DNA from 4 places in the Bowmanella yangjiangensis genome. Region 1 is predicted to be linked to each of the others. Evidence: predicted binding sites of a transcription regulator. Region 1 holds the regulator's gene; each other region holds the start of a gene.
What was found. Region 1 encodes FNR, which switches genes on or off when oxygen is low (the NO sensors DNR and NnrR bind a similar motif). Its sites were predicted from a motif close to TTGATCTAGATCAA; they were not measured.

Region 1 (4,215 bases):
GCGGCATAGATTTCAATTTGCCACCATAAAACATATTCAGAAACAGGGTTTCCAGCATGTCATCGCGATGATGGCCGAGCGCAATTTTAGTTGCCCCCAACTCGGTCGCCGTACGATAAAGAATACCGCGACGTAACCTAGAACACAGTGAGCAGGTAGTTTTACCTTCTGGGATCTTCTCTTTCACTATGCTGTAGGTATCTTCATTGACTATCTTGTAGTCAACGCCTTGGCTGTCCAGATACTCAGGCAATACATGCGCAGGAAAGCCTGGCTGCTTCTGATCCAGGTTTACTGCTACCAGATCAAAATGAATGGGCGCCACTTTTTGTAAGTAACGCAAAATATCCAACATTGCATAGCTATCTTTACCGCCAGACAGGCACACCATCACTTTGTCGCCATCTTCAATCATATTGAAATCGTCAATGGCTTTTCCGGCACAGCGCCGCAAGCGTTTTTGGAGTTTGTTGAAGCTGTATTTTTGCTTTGCGCTCAGTTCGTCTAATCGGGTCATAGGCCACCTCTGCAATGAGGGCGGGATTATACCTAGCTTGACCACAAGTTACATATTTTCTGTGTCTGGAGGAGGGAATAGCTTAGCGGTGGGTCTGAATAATCAGGGTAAAAAAAGCCGCCAAACTGGCGGCCCTTACTATCTTCATTTTTGTAACGGACTGATAAAACCGTCAGGTTTAACCGCCAATACATCACAATCGAGCATATCGATAACATGCTCAGCGGTATTGCCTATCAACGCTGCAGATATACCATGACGACCAACAGTGCCAATAACCACTAATTCTGCATCTACGTCAGCAGCAACTGTGGGTATCACATCCTCAGGCAAGCCTTCTTTTACGAAGCAGTGCTGGGGCGCAATACCATGATTGCTGGCGAAGGTCTTCATCGCCTCGGTGTGATGATTGCGCACCGATTCATTAAAACTGCCCGGATCAAACTCTGGTATTTCGATGGCAATATTCACTGGCGTACCGGGGTAGGAATTAACCAGGTTGACCTGGCCATTGAGTGTGCGGGCAAAAGCCAATGCGGTATGGGTCACTTTCTGGTTCAGCGAACTATGCTCTTCATCTGCTGTACCCACATTAACCGCCGCAATAATCTGACCTTGCTCAGGCCAGGCATGTTCTTTCACCAAAAGCACAGGTACGGGTGCTTTGCGCATCAAATGCCAGTCGGTTGGGGTGAATATGACCGATTTAAGACCACCATGCTCATGAGTGCCTTTAACTATCAGGTCATAGCCATGCTCAATGGTCTCATAAATAATGCTTTCGAAAGGTCTGTTGTGCCACACCACCTTGGCATCTAACGCCAGAGCGGCATTATTGACTTGTTTACTGAGTAATTCGGTCAGCCATTCGGTTCTGTCGTCCACCACGGCCTGGCGCATGGTTTCACGCTCGTCAACCGATAACATTGTGGTCATTTCGTACGAGAAATCGTAAATAGACAAAAAGGCCGTAATGCTGGCCCCAGTTTTCTCCGCAATTAGCAGAGCTCGCTTTAGGGCTTTTTGCTGCTCGGTGGTTGGGTCAATCACTACCAACAATTTTTTGTAGTTCATCATTGCCTCTTCGCATTTACTCCGACTAGCTTAAGTCTAGTTTAGCTAACCTTATTACCCTTTGTGCCAGATCAAAGCCAGTCTATCTAACTGTTAACCGACAACTGTGCATTTTCCTGGTGTTCTCTTAACTGCTTAGGGTCAACCAAGGTAATGAATTTTCCATCCACCTGAATTAAGCCTTGTTTCTGGAACTTGGTTAGCAGGCGGCTGATGGTTTCTACGGTTAGCCCCAGATAATTGCCAATTTCAGCGCGGGTCATGCTCAGTCTAAACTGACTACCGGAGAAACCACGATCATGGTATCGCTCCCCCAAATGCGCGAGGAAATGTGCCAACCGCTGATTAGCAGTGCGCTTATTCAGCAACATAAACATATCCTGATCCGCCTGAATTTCGTGGCTCATCAGACGCATCACTTGCTGACGCAAGCGCGGCAGATCCCCTGACAATACTTCCATAGTTTGGAAGGGGATTTCACAGACCATAGAAGTTTCTAACGCTTGGGCAAAACTCTTGTGCACTTGGTGATGAATTGCATCAAAACCGATAATGTCACCAGGCAGGTGAAAGGCTGTTATTTGTTCTTCACCGTCAGGCGCCAAAACAAAGCTTTTAAATGATCCGGAACGCACAGCATACAAGCTATTCAGCTTGTCCCCTGATTGAAACAAACGCTCGTTCTTCTGAAAGGGGCGTTTACGCTGAATAATGTTGTCCAATTTATCCAGTTCGTTGTCGTTCAGGGTAAAGGGCAGACAGAGCTGACTAATACTGCAATTTTGACAACTAATAGTACATTCGCGGTGTTGATTCATAGTAGACACGGCTTAACATGCAAACAGGCTGCTAGCTTAGCATTTTTTGCACTTGGTTAAAGCGAATTCGAATTTACGGCGGGTTAGCCTATAGCTTTGATAATCAATGGCGATAGGAGCAACCAAGCCGCAAATGCCGCGAGAACAATGGAAATTACCAGCCGGCTACGCGGATGATTCAAAAGTGGTCTTATGTGTTGACTGAAGCGCCCAAGTGTTAAAAGAGCAGGTAATGTTCCAAGCCCAAAGGTGAACATGGTCAGGGCGCCGGTTAAAGAGGAGCCACTGGCCATGCTCCAGGTGAGAGTAGAGTATACCAAGCCACAGGGTAGCCAGCCCCAAATCATACCGTAGGGGATAGCAGCGACAGGGTGTTTAAATGGAATAAAGCGCTTAGATAAAGGCGCCAATGGTTTCCATAATCGGGCACCTTGTTTTTCCAACCATGACAAACCACGCCACCAATTCCCAATATACAAAGCCATGGCCAACAAAAAAAGCGCACTGAGAGTTGTCAGTAAATGAATGCCCCCTGCGACTTGATGGGAAAAAAGCATCCCGAGTCCACCAGTGATGGCCCCTGCGCAGGTATAACTAAATAAACGGCCGAAGTGATAGCCAAGTTCGTAGGGAAGCGGGCGTTTTTTAGGCGGAATGGAAAAGCTTAACGCCCCAACAATTCCACCGCACATGGCGACACAATGAACGCTACCAGCCAATCCCAACAATAAGGCTGACAGTAGATTTAGTTCAGTCACGCGACTGATTTGCCTTATTTTTCTGTTCTTTGTCGTCGTCGAACAAAATATTGTGTCCCTGACGTTCCAGATCTTCAAACTGACCGGCTTTTACTGCCCAAAAGAAAATCAGGATAGCCACAGTCACAATCACAATGGCCAGAGGAATTAGGATATACAGAATGCCCATTATGACTCCGCTTTGAGTAGTCGCACCGAATTGGCCACTACGATAATTGAGCTAAGCGACATGCCTATCACGCCCAACCAGGGGGTCAGATAGCCAGATACCGCAAGAGGCAGCACCAATACATTGTATCCTAAGGCCCACCCCATGTTTTGCATAATCTTCTGCTTGGTGCGCTGAGCCATTTTGAACAATTCTGGCAGCAACGTCAGGGTCGGGTTGATCAATATAATATCGGCGGCATTTTTTGCTAAGTCTGTCGCTCCACCAACGGCAACTGATACCTGGGCGGCTGCCAAGACCGGTGTGTCATTGATGCCATCTCCGACCATTAACACTTGGTGCCCCTGTTCTTGCAGGGTTTTCACCGTTTTTAGTTTCTGTTCCGGTCGACACTGACTGTACATCTTGGTTATCTGCAGCTGTGCGGCAATCTTTTCAACATTGTGCTGACTGTCACCACTAATAATACAGCGCTCATATCCTTTCAGGTCACTAAGCATGTTCAGGGCATCACTTCGTACTTGGTCAGTTAGCACGAATCCCGCTAATACTTGCTGCTTGTCAGCCAATAACACATTGCATTCCTGTAAGGCTGTAGGAATCTCATGTTTAATCAGGTGCGAACTGCCTAACTGATAATGTACGCCGTTGACGTCTCCGCAGAGCCCTAATCCGGCGATAATCTCGACCTGAGTGGCAGGCTCTACCTGATAAGCATTGAAAGCTTTAGCTAACGGATGCTCTGAATGCTTTTCTAGTGCCGCGGCAATCTCAAGAACTTGATGTTCAGGCAAGGTCGACAGATTCACCACTTGCTGAATGCTGAATTTTCCTTCGGTCAGTGTGCCCGTTTTATCAAAAGCCAGCATATTGATCCCA
Region 2 (4,215 bases), on a different contig from region 1:
TATGCGGCATTTGAAAATGCAGCGCCCACCTCCATTTTGGTGCTGCCACCCATTAACAACAGCCCGGAAGTCATGGCACCTTATGGCCTGCTGGCACAGATTGCCGCGCCTATTGCCGAATCAGGATACTACGTGTTCCCTGTGGCTCTGGTGTACAACACCTTTAAAGAAAACGGACTGACCGTAGCCCAGGATATTCATGCAGTTGACTATGCAACACTAAAAAGTGTTTTTGGTGCTGATACTGCTCTTTACGTCACCATAGAAGAGTACGGCACCTCTTACGTGGTGCTGTCCAGTGATACCGTTGTCAGCGCGTCGGCGATATTGGTGGACTTATCAACCGGAGAGAGGTTATGGACTGGCTCGGCCAGGGCCTCCAGTGCCGAGCAGCGCAGCAGCGACGATCAAAGTTTGGCCGGCATGCTAATTGAGGCGGCGGTAAACCAGATAGTGGAAACCCTAACAGATAAAGGCTTTGAAATTGCAGGTATCGCGGCGAACCGAATGCTGTCATCCGAGAGCTACAATGGCTTGCTATATGGCCCACGTTCTCCCAAATACGGTCAGCCCGTGGTAAGCCAGCGCAAGCAATGATAGGGCATCGCTAAACCTGGACGGAGCGCTTCTCCGCCCAGGTTAAATCGGCTTTGTATGCTTAGCGCATGGTGACAAACTCTTCCGCACTGGTAGGGTGAATAGCCACACAGGCGTCAAAATCGGCCTTGGTGGCGCCCATTTTGATGGCCACCGCAAAACCCTGCAGAATTTCATCCATGCCCAGACCGATACCATGCAAGCCCACTACTTTCTCCTCTGGGCCCGCACAAATCAGTTTCATACGGGTGACCTGCCGGTGGCGGGTAACGGCGGTATACATAGCCCCAAAACCGGAGGTGTAAACCTTGATATTGTCACGGCCAAATTGCGCTTCGGCCTCAGGCTCGGTTAAACCAATAGTACCGATAGTGGGATGGCTGAATACCACGGTAGGCACCAGATCGTAATCCATATGGGCCTGTGTCTGGCCATTGAACAAGCGCTCAGACAACAAACGCCCGGCCTTAACCGCAACAGGAGTAAGCTCGATACGACCGGTATTATCACCTACCGCATAAATACCCGCAGTGCTGGTGTTTTGGAACTTATCCACCTGGATATAGCCCTGCTGGTTAACCTCTACACCGGCCTTGTCCAAGTTCAACTTATCTGTTGCAGGCTCTCTGCCAATGGCCCAAATCAAACAGTCTACCTGCAGACTCTGACCATTTCTAAATGTTACGTCTAAAGCGCCATCACCACGCTTGTCCACCCGCTGTATTTCGCTGTGTGTATGCAAAGTCGGGCCATGCTCAGCCATCAACTCAACCAGTGTGTCGCTTAGCATAGGGTCAAAACCACGCAGCGGCTTTTCTTTGCGCACCGCCAAGTGCGTCTGGGTACCTAAGCCATGTAATACGCCGGCTAACTCAACGGCGATATAACCGGCACCAACCACCAAAGCTCGTTTGGGTTGTTGCTGTAAAGCAAAAAAACCGTTTGAGTCGATACCGTATTGAGCACCTGGTACATCCGGCCAACTTGGCCTGCCGCCTGTGGCAATCAGGATATGTTTGCCGCGGTAGTGCTCACCGTTCACCTCAACAGTATTGGCATCCACAAAACGGCCAAAGCCTTCAATACGGGTGATGCCGTTATTACCCAGCACCCTGTCATAAGAACCATGGATACGTTCAATGTAAGCCTCACGGCTATCTACCAACGTCTTCCAATTGAACTCATTCAAGGTCAGATCAAAACCATAATCTGGCGCATAGAGCTTAATAGCCTCGGCGACTTGGGCACCAAACCACATGGCTTTTTTAGGTACACAACCTACGTTCACGCAGGTACCACCTATTTTATTGGCTTCAATTAGCGCCACCTTAGCGCCATGACTGGCCGCGCGGTTGGCCGAGGCGATACCACCGCTGCCACCGCCTATACAGATATAGTCGAATTCTTGCATATGCTTTGCTCTTATCCCAGATTCAGCAATTCTGCCAAATTGCCATTCAATTGTCAGAAATGAATAGACAGGTTAAACCGGTATTTGCTTGCAAAGCAGGCTAGGATTGAGTGATAAGCGAGCAATTTGATCTTGCGCAAAAATCATGCATCTTTAGCTTGATGAACCCCTCTGGTGACCCTATTTTTTATCTGCAATCACAAACAAACTGGAGGTGTATATGAGCTTTTTCCCAAGTCTGTTCGGCCACCAGAAACCTGAGACAGTGACCTCTCTGCGCAGCCGTTTAGATAATGTATTTGACGACTTTTTTAAGGACTGGCCACAAGCCTCTGATGCTAAGTGGCTAAGGCCTGCCGTCGATATTGCTGAGACCAAAGAAGCGCTGGAAGTCAAAGTTGATTTACCTGATATGAATCGGGAAGACATTCAGCTTGAATTACATGGTGACCAACTCCTGATTCAAGGTGAAAAGCAGTTCAAAAAAGAAGATAAGGATGACAAAGGCTATCACTTGATGGAGCGAGCTTACGGTTCCTTCCGAAGAGTCATTCCATTGCCGTTTACCCTGAGTGACAGCAGTGAGGTGAAAGCCAGCTATGACAAAGGCGTGCTGACCGTGTTGTTACCAAAACCGGCAGGTGAACAAATTAACAGCAAGCGCATCGACATTAAGTAAATGTGAAAAGCGAAAAGCAGGCGCTCCTCGCGCCTGTTTTTTTATCTGGGGGCTTGAGTTCTGGTCAGCCAACCTTATCTTGTCAATATTCAATGCAAACAGGATCCTTCCATGAGCGACACGCTTCTACCGGTATTTTCAGCCATCAAACCCAGCGAAATTCAGCCACGGGTCGAACAAGCCATTGCCCATTGTAAGGCCGAGATCGAACGCTTAGTTACCCAGCCTCATTTTACTTGGGACAACTTGGTCGCGCCGCTGGATGAGGCGGACGATAAGCTGAGCCGTTACTGGTCACCGGTGTCCCATATGAATTCGGTGGTAAGCAATGATGAACTGCGCGAAGCTCATGACGCCTGTTTGCCACTTTTGTCTGATTACGGCACCTGGGTAGGTCAGCATGAAGGCCTATACCGCGCTTATAAAGCCATTCGTGAGGGCGAGGAGTATCCACAGCTAACGGATGCCCAACGCAAAGTGATTGATAACGCGCTGCGCGACTTCGAGTTATCAGGTATCGCGTTGCCCAAGGACAAACAACAACGTTTTGCCGAAATTCAAAGCCGTTTGTCTGATTTATCCAGCAAATTCAGCAATAACCTGATGGATGCCACGCTGGGTTGGACCAAACATATTCTAAACCAGGACGAGCTCGCCGGCTTACCTGAATCTGCCTTGGAAGCGGCGGCGCAGGCTGCCAAACAAAAAGATTTGCAGGGCTGGTTATTTACCCTGGATATTCCCAGCTACTTGCCTGTGATGATGTATGCTGATAACCGCGAACTGCGCGAAGAAATGTATTTGGCCTACAGCACCCGCGCTTCCGACCAGGGCCCCAATGCTGGTAAATGGGACAACAGCGCCATTATGGAAGAAACCCTGACCCTGCGTCAGGAACTCGCACAGTTGCTGGGTTTTGATACCTATGCCCAGCGCTCACTTGCCACAAAAATGGCCGAGTCCACCGAGCAGGTTATCGGCTTTTTAGACGACCTGGCCAGACGTTCTAAGCCCCAGGCACAGGCTGACCTGGCCGAATTACGCGAGTTCGCTCAGGAAGCCTATGGTATCAACCATCTGGAAGCCTGGGATCTGGCCTATTACAGCGAAAAGCTCAAAGAAGACAGATACGCCATATCCGATGAACAATTGCGCCCTTATTTCCCAGAGCACAAAGTGGTCAGCGGCTTATTTGAAGTGGTCAAACGTTTGTACGGTCTGCATATTGCCCAGCGCGATGGGGTGGACGTCTGGCATAAAGACGTGCGCTTCTTTGATATCTTCGACAAGAACAACGAACTGCGCGGCAGTTTCTATCTGGATCTGTATGCGCGGGCGCACAAGCGTGGCGGTGCCTGGATGGATGTCTGTTTAGACAGACGCTTGCTGGACGGCGGCGAAGTGCAAAACCCGGTGGCTTACCTGACTTGCAACTTCAATGGTCCGGTGGGGGATAAACCAGCGTTATTTACCCATGATGAAGTAGTTACCCTATTCCATGAGTTCGGCCATGGTATTCACCATATGC
Region 3 (4,215 bases), on a different contig from region 1:
GCAACGTTCGGCGATACCAGCTACCCACTGCTCGCTTTCCGCATCCGGGCCTACCAGCAACAAATTGTCCCTGCCTTTCAGCCAGTTAGCCAAAGCTGGCGCGCCTTGTACCACTTCACTGGGCACGGTATAGATTTGATCCAGGCTGTGATAGCGGTGCAAGTGCGGGTCGACCGTGACCAGGTAGTCCATATGTTTTGACAGGGCGGCAGCAAAGATCTTGGAGGTAATCGCTTCACCGTCATGGAAGCGAATGTCCTGGCGCATATAGCTCAAATAAGGGGCGAGTAAGCCTACTGAGGCGGCGCCAAATTCTTTTAGGGTATCGAGCAGGAATATCAGCGGCAGGTATTTATCATTGGGGTGAACCAGGTCGACCAGTACCAGGACATCTTTGCCTTTTACCTCGCTGAGAATACGCAGATAAGACTCGCCGTCGGGGAACAATCTACTTTCCAGTTTGCCCTGCTCCGCACCCAATTGTTTGCACAGTGGAAGTTGCAAGGGATGTGGCGCGGGACTGAATAACACCAATGGGCGGCTCAAACTCATACGGGTTCCTCAATACAGAACATATCCTGATTATTGTGATAATACTCCATGGCGTATTCCTGTTCGCCAAGGCTGTCAGAATATAGGGTAAACAGCGGTTGATGCAATGTCAGGCGGTCGCCAACCTCGGCATGCAAACGCAGCCCCGCGGCTTTGTCGAACGGCGCGCCCGCGAGTTTGGCCAGCCGCGCCAGACGGCGATTATCAATGCGGGTCAATACACCGGTTTGCTGGCTGATTTGCAGATGTTGATAAGGTGCTTCAGGCAATGAAAACAGGCCACCTTGCGCTTCCACAATCAGCTTAAACTGCGCCCAGGCACGGCCGGATTCGAGAACATCAGTGGCTTGCAGCAAAGCTGCTTCCGGCCCGCAGTTTTGCGCTAAATCCAGCATATGGGAGGCCAGTAACAACGAGCGATGGCGCAAATCGCGCGGCGCATCAGTCTCACATTGTAAAACTGCCAGTAAGTCACGAGCCTCTTCTACCGGGCCGATGCCACGGCCAATTGGCCGACTACCGTCGGTGATCACGCAGCGCACATAAATACCGCAGGCTTCCCCAACTTGGGTGAACAGGGCTGACAGGCGGTCTGCCTGCTGGCGGGTACGTACCTTGGCGGTATCGCCGACTGGTATATCGATCACCACATGGGTGGAGCCGGCAGCGATTTTTTTTGACAGTACTGAGGCAATCAACTGCCCCTCGCCGTCCAAATCCAGCGCCCGTTCAATACGGATCAGTAAGTCATCCGCCGGGCTGAGATTGACCGCACCGCCCCAGGCCAGACAGGCGCCAGTTTGGGCGACTACGCGCTGTATATCAGCCAGTTGCAGATCAACCTTGGTTAACACTTCCATGGTATCCGCCGTGCCAGCCGGCGAGGTGATGGCTCTGGATGAGGTTTTGGGAACAGTCAGACCCGCAGCACTGGCGATGGACACCACAATAGGAGTGGTGCGATTGCCGGGAATGCCGCCAATGCAGTGTTTGTCGAAGACTTGTGATTCACCGGGCCAGCTTAAGCGCTTGCCACATCTGACCATGGCCTGGGTCAGGCTAACGATTTCATCGAGGTTTAAGCGACTGCCGGCGCAGACACTGAGAAAACTGGCTATCTCGATGTCGCTGTATCTGTGGGCGGCGATATCCTCGACGATTTCCTGCATTTCTTCATCGCTAAGGGCATGTCCAAAGACTTTCTTGCGCACCGCGCTCATGGATTGCAACAGTGGCGCATGGCCAATACACAGCTTGTCACCGTCTTTGGCGCGTAAACGTTGCACGGCGATATTAGACAAACCCACAGTACCGGGCTCAAGAACCTGCTGTTCCACTACGTTAAGAGTCGCCACCATCATATAACTGCCGTGGGTGACTAACACCCGGCTGCTGGCGGTAAAGCCTTCAGCCTTACACACGTGGCAGTCTTCCCGCATATACACCACAGGTTCCTGGTGGGTGTCTATGCCCATTTTTACCGCATTGAGGGTATGTACCGTTTCCATTATGTTTCCCTATCACTGCCACAGGGGCACGTCTGAGCTTAGCCCTGCCTGCAGGGTATTACAGTCAGCATAGAAGCTGGTTGATCCCAATCAAGGGGAATCACAGCATCCTTTTCAATGCCTGTCGGTGGAGGACAGGCGTCTTGTTCTGTGACCTGATTGGCGGCTATAGTGCCGCTGTCACTTTAATCAGTAAAGCCCTATGAAAACCTGCGCCTTTTTAAGTATGGACAACCTGGATGGCTATTTTGTTTATGATGAACTGCTGGTTGCCCCCTTGGCGGCCAAAGGCTGGCAGGTTGAAACGGTCTCCTGGCGAGATCCAAGTGTAGATTGGAGCCGTTTTAATGTGGTGGTGATCCGCAGCCCCTGGGACTACCAGCAAGCCCCCGAGGCTTTTTTAGCTTGTCTTAAACGCATTGAACAATCCGGTGCCCTGCTTGCCAATTCGTTGCCGCTGGTTAGTTGGAATATCAATAAGGGCTATTTGCGGGATGTGCAGGCCAGTGGTTTGCCTATTGTGCCGACCCTATGGCAGACGGATTTCAATCGGGATAACTGCTTGGCGGCTTTTGCGCAGTTTGGATGTCATGAGCTGATAATCAAGCCGCTGGTGAGCGCCAATGCCGATGATACCTACCGACTGGATGCGAAAGGGCTGGAAGATATGGCTGAGCTACTGGCAGCCAGATTCAAACAGCGCCCACATATGTTGCAGCCTTTTATACAAAGTGTATTGAGCGAAGGTGAGTATTCACTGTTCTTTTTTGCTCAGGACTACAGTCATTGCATACTTAAGCGCCCGGCCAGTGGCGATTTCAGAGTGCAGGAGGAACACGGTGGGCGTTTACAAGCGGTTGAACCTGAGCCAGCGCTTCTCACCCTGGCCAAACGCACCATGGCGGCCTTGCCGGATGAGCCTCTGTATGCCCGTCTCGACTTTATTCGCACACCACAGGGTTTTGCCGTGATGGAGCTGGAATTGATTGAGCCGTCGCTGTATTTCAATATGGATGCGGCATCACCAAACCGCTTTACCCAAGCTTTTGTGCGCAAATTTGGTCTGGGTACTTAATGCTGCGGTTTGATTGAAGCATGAATGGCAGCACTGATGATTTGCGCTGCCAACATCAGGATCTGCCCGTCCACATCGTCAAAGGCATCTGTGGTGGTTGAGAATACTTTGATCACGCCGACAACATCCTGCTGGTGGTTCAGCGGTACCACCAACATGGAATTGAGGCCCACTTTCTGACAGGCCTCCTTGTCTACTCTGGGATCATTCATCGCATCCTGGCAGTTCAGCAGCCGGTTTTCTTTGATACATAAACCAGACAGGCTTTTGTCTTTATGCAGGCGCATACCGAGGCGGTCTTTGGCTTTGCCGGTGGCCGCCCGATAGACCATTTCCTCACCATCCAGAATTTCTACCACTGCACCGGAGGCGAAAGTGAGTTGCTCAGCTAGGGTAGCCATTTTCTGCATAACCTCAGACAGGGAGGCTTTGCTGCCAATGATGTCTGTCTGGGCTTCAATAATGGTGAGCAACTGTTCTTTGGTCAGTGCTGACATGGACTCTGTTGACAGTGCCAACATAACAATCACCGTGATTTAGCAGCCTGTTACTTTAAAGCATAACGCAAAAATGCTCGCTGAACAGGCTGGAAATGATTACTTCAGTAAGTGCGGGTCAAACTCATGACCAAGCTTTTGCGTTTTGGTCCGGATGTAACCTTTGTTGTCATCCGTGATGCCATGATCGATAGGCGTGCGGCTGACCACCTCAATGCCTAAGTCTGTCAGCGCCTTTATCTTACGCGGGTTGTTGGTCATCAACTGAACCTTGCGGATATTCAGGTGATCCAGCATAAAACGACAAATGCGGTAATCGCGCAGGTCAGCGTCAAAACCCAGGTGTTCGTTGGCTTCCACAGTATCCATGCCATTATCTTGCAGATGATAAGCCCGGATCTTATTCAACAGGCCAATACCCCGACCTTCCTGACGTAAATACAGGATCACCCCTTTGCCATGTTCAACAATATTCTGCAGGGCTTTTTCCAACTGGAAACCACAGTCGCAACGGGTACTGAATAGTGCATCACCGGTCAGACATTCAGAATGGATGCGGATCGGCACGACCTCGTCGTCCTGC
Region 4 (4,215 bases), 320 kb from region 1:
AAAGCCATTGAAAACCACCTACAACATGTGGTCTATGCCCTGAACCAGCCAGCGGCAGCCAGGGGCTATCAGAGTGTTTTCTGGAACATATCTTTGTACGATCGCCATTATTTTGAGGCCATGTTCGGTCATTTTGTGTTTCCGGATATGACCGCACCCAGCTGGACATCGGTCAATGCCTTGCAAGGCTTTTTCCTCGATTGGTTTAATGCTGAGCGCAGTAAGGCTATTTTGACTTTTCCGGTGGTGACGGCCGCCATGCTGACGGAAAAAGGCAAGGTCAAGGATGAAACATTTGCCCGCTGCTGTGCCCGGAATATGAGTGAAGGCGGTTCATTCTTTATTTACCAGTCACAAAGTGCCGACTCGTTGGCCTCCTGCTGCCGGTTACGCAATGAAATAACCGACCATACCTTTTCTTATAGTTTGGGGGCCGGAGGGGTGGCCACAGGCTCAATCAATGTGATCACCCTGAATATGAACCGTCTTATTCAGGACGGTCGGGATTTGGCTCAGGAAGTTGAAAAGCTGCATAAATACCAAGTGGCCTATCGTCAATTAATGGAAGAGTATCATCAGGATGGCTTGCTGAGCGTCTACGATGCGGGTTTTATCAGCTTGGATAAACAGTTTTTGACTATAGGTATCAACGGCATGGTGGAAGCCGCCGAGTTTTTAGGTATAGAGGCTGGTATAAACCCTGATTATCAGGCATTTGTCGACAGCCAGTTACGGGTGATATACGAGGCAAACCGCCAGGCTCGTGAGACCTGGGGTTATTTGTTTAATACCGAGTTTGTGCCGGCTGAGAATCTGGGCATTAAAAATGCCAAATGGGACCGAAAAGACGGCTATTTTGTGCCCCGTGATTGCTACAACAGCTATTTCTATGCGGTGGAAGACGAGCGTATCAACCATTTGGATAAGTTTGTGCTGCACGGTGAGCAGATGACCCGTTATCTGGATGGTGGCTCGGCGCTGCATCTGAATCTGGAAGAGCGCTTAACGGAGGAAAACTTCCTTAAACTTTACAATATTGCGGCCCAAACCGGTTGTAATTACTTCTGTATCAACGTGCGTATTACCATATGCAACGCTTGTGAGCATATTGATAAGCGTACCTTGCAACATTGCAGTGCGTGCGGTACCACAGATGTTGATCACGGTACCCGGGTGATAGGTTACCTAAAGCGTGTGTCGGCGTTTAGTCAGGGGCGCCGGCATGAGCATGAGCTGCGCCACTATCATCGCCAATCGGCCTGAGGGATCAGGCCAGCTGCAGCTCCCGGTCTGAATTAAGAATATGGGAGCTGTACCACTCTGCCAACGAAGCCAATTGTTCATTAACCGACAGCGCGGACATATGAATATCTGACCCCAAGCGATCGATAAATGCTTGCATGGCTTGCAAGAAATGCTTGTGGTTAAGCTGATGCAGCCTTTGTTGTTGGTCGCAGAGTTTTTGCAGATAGGGCGTCTCGGTCAGAAAATGGCGCTGCGTTTGCTCCAGCAGGTTGGTCGCCAGCGGCAATACGCTAGGATTCGGCCAATTTTGCCGGATGGCGGCGTGCAGCAGATTGATAGTATCCAGCAACTGGCGATGCTGGTAGTCGATCTCAGGGATCCCTATGGGCATATTGACCTCACACCACAACACCAGGTGTGCGCGATCTTCCATCATGGATAAAGCTCCATTAGCACACGCGTCACGGCATCGGTATTGAGCATTTTGTCGCAAGTGGGGTAGAGCTCAAATTCATCATTTTCAATATGGTCAACCAGCATCAGCTCCAAGGTGCGGTCGTCCTCCAAACTATCAATGCGCTTGTCCAGCAGGTTCTCAATCCACTCTAACTGCTGACGCAACTGCTGGTGTTCCTGTTGTGCCTTGCTGATTAACTCAGGCGCGGCAGATGCCAATGCCAGCTCGGGAAGCAAGCGCTGCTCTTCATGACGTATATGTAATTCCAGCCCGGTTTTGAACTTATCGAACAGTTGTCTGGACATCACCGGATCGTCCTTTTTCAAGCGTCGATAGGCAATAAACAACAGCTCCAGCCCTTGCAAATTGGTATTGAACAGTTGGGTGATGATTTTTGACATAAATACCTCAGCGCAAAGATTGATAAGCACTGGCGTAATGGGCCAGAGGGGTACGTACATAGACCGGCAATTGGGTCAGCTCCAGGCTGTCGAGCAGATTTTTAAGGGCCAGACCCAATTCGGTGTCGCCACTGATGGACAGCTTGCGTTGAAAAAACAGGGTATCGGGATCCACCGCTTGACTGGCCATGAGCAGCAGGCTTTCTAGATCGCCACTGAAACATACCTGTGCCGGCCCATGCCTGTGTACCTGAATCTGTTGTTGAACAACTTGAAAATACCAACGTTGGTTGATATCGGTGATATGCACTTCTACACAGGCCGAGGCCATAAAGTCCAATTCACCCTCTATCAGCAGCGGCTTTAGCACTTGCGTGAACAAGCGCTCGGTGATTGCTCGTTGCAGCGCTACGGGGGTCAGCCCGAATAGCTGTAAGCCCGGTTTTAGTAACGTCGTGCCATATTGGCGTAGTAATGCATGCATGGTGTTTTCCGTGGTTATTCTGAGCCTTAAGACTACGCCGCCTTGGGCAGTAAAAATTAATCTACATCAAAGATGTGCAGAATGACGCTGGGCAGAATGGGTACTCCCAATGGTGGATAGCATTAAAAGTGCGGGGTCGTACACTCGGCCCCGGTCAAATGGCGGTTACAACCTGGTCAGTTAGATGAAGTTTGCGAGCACAAAGGCTGCAAGCTCTGGCCATTTTGGAGTATTTATGGAATTGCTTTGTCCCGCCGGCAGCATGCCGGCCCTGAAACGTGCCGTCGAGCAAGGGGCGGATGCGGTATATCTGGGTTTAAAGGATGATACCAATGCCAGGCATTTTGCCGGGTTAAACTTCACCGATGATAAGGTCGGACAGGCCGCCGATTTTTTGCATCATCATCAGCGTAAGCTGCATATTGCTATCAACACCTTTGCGCATCCGGATGGCTGGGAAAGATGGCGTTATGCTGTAGATATGGCAGTGAAAAATGGCGCAGATGTACTTATCGTCGCCGATCTTGCGGTCTTATCTTACATCAGCCAACAGTATCCTGATGTGGAGTTGCATTTATCTGTGCAAGCGTCAGCCACCAACACCGCGGCCATTACTTTCTATCAGCAACAATTTAATGTGCGCCGGGTGGTATTGCCAAGGGTGCTGTCTATTCATCAGGTTAAACAGTTGGCGCGTCAATGCTCGGTTGAACTGGAGGTGTTTGCCTTTGGCAGCTTGTGCATTATGGCCGAGGGGCGCTGTTATCTGTCGTCCTATATGACGGGAGAATCGCCTAACACCGCCGGGGCCTGCTCGCCCGCGGCCCATGTGCGTTGGCAGGAAACCTCGCAAGGGTTGGAGTCGCGCCTAAACGGGGTGCTGATTGACCGCTACGGCAAGCAGGAAAAAGCCGGTTACCCCACGCTATGTAAAGGACGTTTTGACGTGGATGGCCAGACCTATCATGCCCTGGAAGAGCCCACTAGTCTTAACACCCTCGACTTGTTGCCCGAGCTGGTTAATTGCGGGATCAAGGCGGTTAAAATTGAAGGCCGTCAGCGCAGCCCGGCTTATGTGCAGCAGGTAACGTCTGTATGGCGACAAGCCATTGACCGCTGTCTGCTTGACCCACAGCAATATCAGGTGTCCGCAGCCTGGCAGCAGCAATTGCAGGGACTGTCCGAAGGCAGTCAGACGTCACTCGGCGCTTATCACAGAAAATGGCAGTAAATTATGCAATACGCACTGGGACCTATTCTTTATTTCTGGCCTAAGGCCGATGTGGAAGCCTTTTATCAGGCGGCGCTTAGCAGTAGTGCCGATATTCTCTATCTGGGTGAAACCGTTTGCTCCAAACGTCGGGAGCTGCGCACCCGCGACTGGCTGGCATTGGCAAAAACCTTGGCCGGTAGCGGTAAACAAGTGGTGCTGTCTACCATGGCGCTGCTGGAAGCCCCCTCAGAGGTAACCACCCTGAAAAGCTATTGTGACAATGGCGAGATTCTTATTGAGGCCAATGACATGGGGGCTATTCAATTCCTTCGTGAAAACAACAAAGCTTTTGTGGCAGGTCCTGCCATCAACTGTTACAACCATTATGGACTGAAAACCTTGCTGGATATGGGCA

Region 2: KJY73_RS11430 (Hsp20/alpha crystallin family protein) is a predicted target of FNR. The motif match lies at 2,135-2,148, and genes of this name have one in related genera.
Region 3: KJY73_RS10990 (thymidine phosphorylase family protein) is a predicted target of FNR. The motif match lies at 2,141-2,154, and genes of this name have one in related genera.
Region 4: ubiT (ubiquinone anaerobic biosynthesis accessory factor UbiT) is a predicted target of FNR. The motif match lies at 2,644-2,657, and genes of this name have one in related genera.

Annotation. Positions count from the first base shown of each region.
Region 1 covers NZ_JAHDJU010000001.1:2,003,010-2,007,224, forward strand. The annotation lists gene ttcA (tRNA 2-thiocytidine(32) synthetase TtcA) at 1-517, opposite strand, end outside; gene uspE (universal stress protein UspE) at 662-1,594, opposite strand; gene fnr (fumarate/nitrate reduction transcriptional regulator Fnr) at 1,678-2,409, opposite strand; gene KJY73_RS08935 (sulfite exporter TauE/SafE family protein) at 2,493-3,167, opposite strand; gene ccoS (cbb3-type cytochrome oxidase assembly protein CcoS) at 3,160-3,336, opposite strand; gene KJY73_RS08945 (heavy metal translocating P-type ATPase) at 3,336-4,215, opposite strand, start outside.
Region 2 covers NZ_JAHDJU010000002.1:404,054-408,268, reverse strand. The annotation lists gene KJY73_RS11440 (DUF799 domain-containing protein) at 1-597, shown strand, start outside; gene gorA (glutathione-disulfide reductase) at 659-2,008, opposite strand; gene KJY73_RS11430 (Hsp20/alpha crystallin family protein) at 2,229-2,687, shown strand; gene prlC (oligopeptidase A) at 2,799-4,215, shown strand, end outside.
Region 3 covers NZ_JAHDJU010000002.1:322,180-326,394, forward strand. The annotation lists gene KJY73_RS10985 (ribose-phosphate diphosphokinase) at 1-552, opposite strand, end outside; gene KJY73_RS10990 (thymidine phosphorylase family protein) at 549-2,060, opposite strand; gene KJY73_RS10995 (ATP-grasp domain-containing protein) at 2,263-3,135, shown strand; gene KJY73_RS11000 (GAF domain-containing protein) at 3,132-3,656, opposite strand; gene ribA (GTP cyclohydrolase II) at 3,732-4,215, opposite strand, start outside.
Region 4 covers NZ_JAHDJU010000001.1:1,680,745-1,684,959, forward strand. The annotation lists gene nrdD (anaerobic ribonucleoside-triphosphate reductase) at 1-1,263, shown strand, start outside; gene KJY73_RS07490 (bacteriohemerythrin) at 1,268-1,681, opposite strand; gene KJY73_RS07495 (hemerythrin domain-containing protein) at 1,678-2,103, opposite strand; gene ubiT (ubiquinone anaerobic biosynthesis accessory factor UbiT) at 2,111-2,587, opposite strand; gene ubiU (ubiquinone anaerobic biosynthesis protein UbiU) at 2,823-3,818, shown strand; gene KJY73_RS07510 (U32 family peptidase) at 3,822-4,215, shown strand, end outside.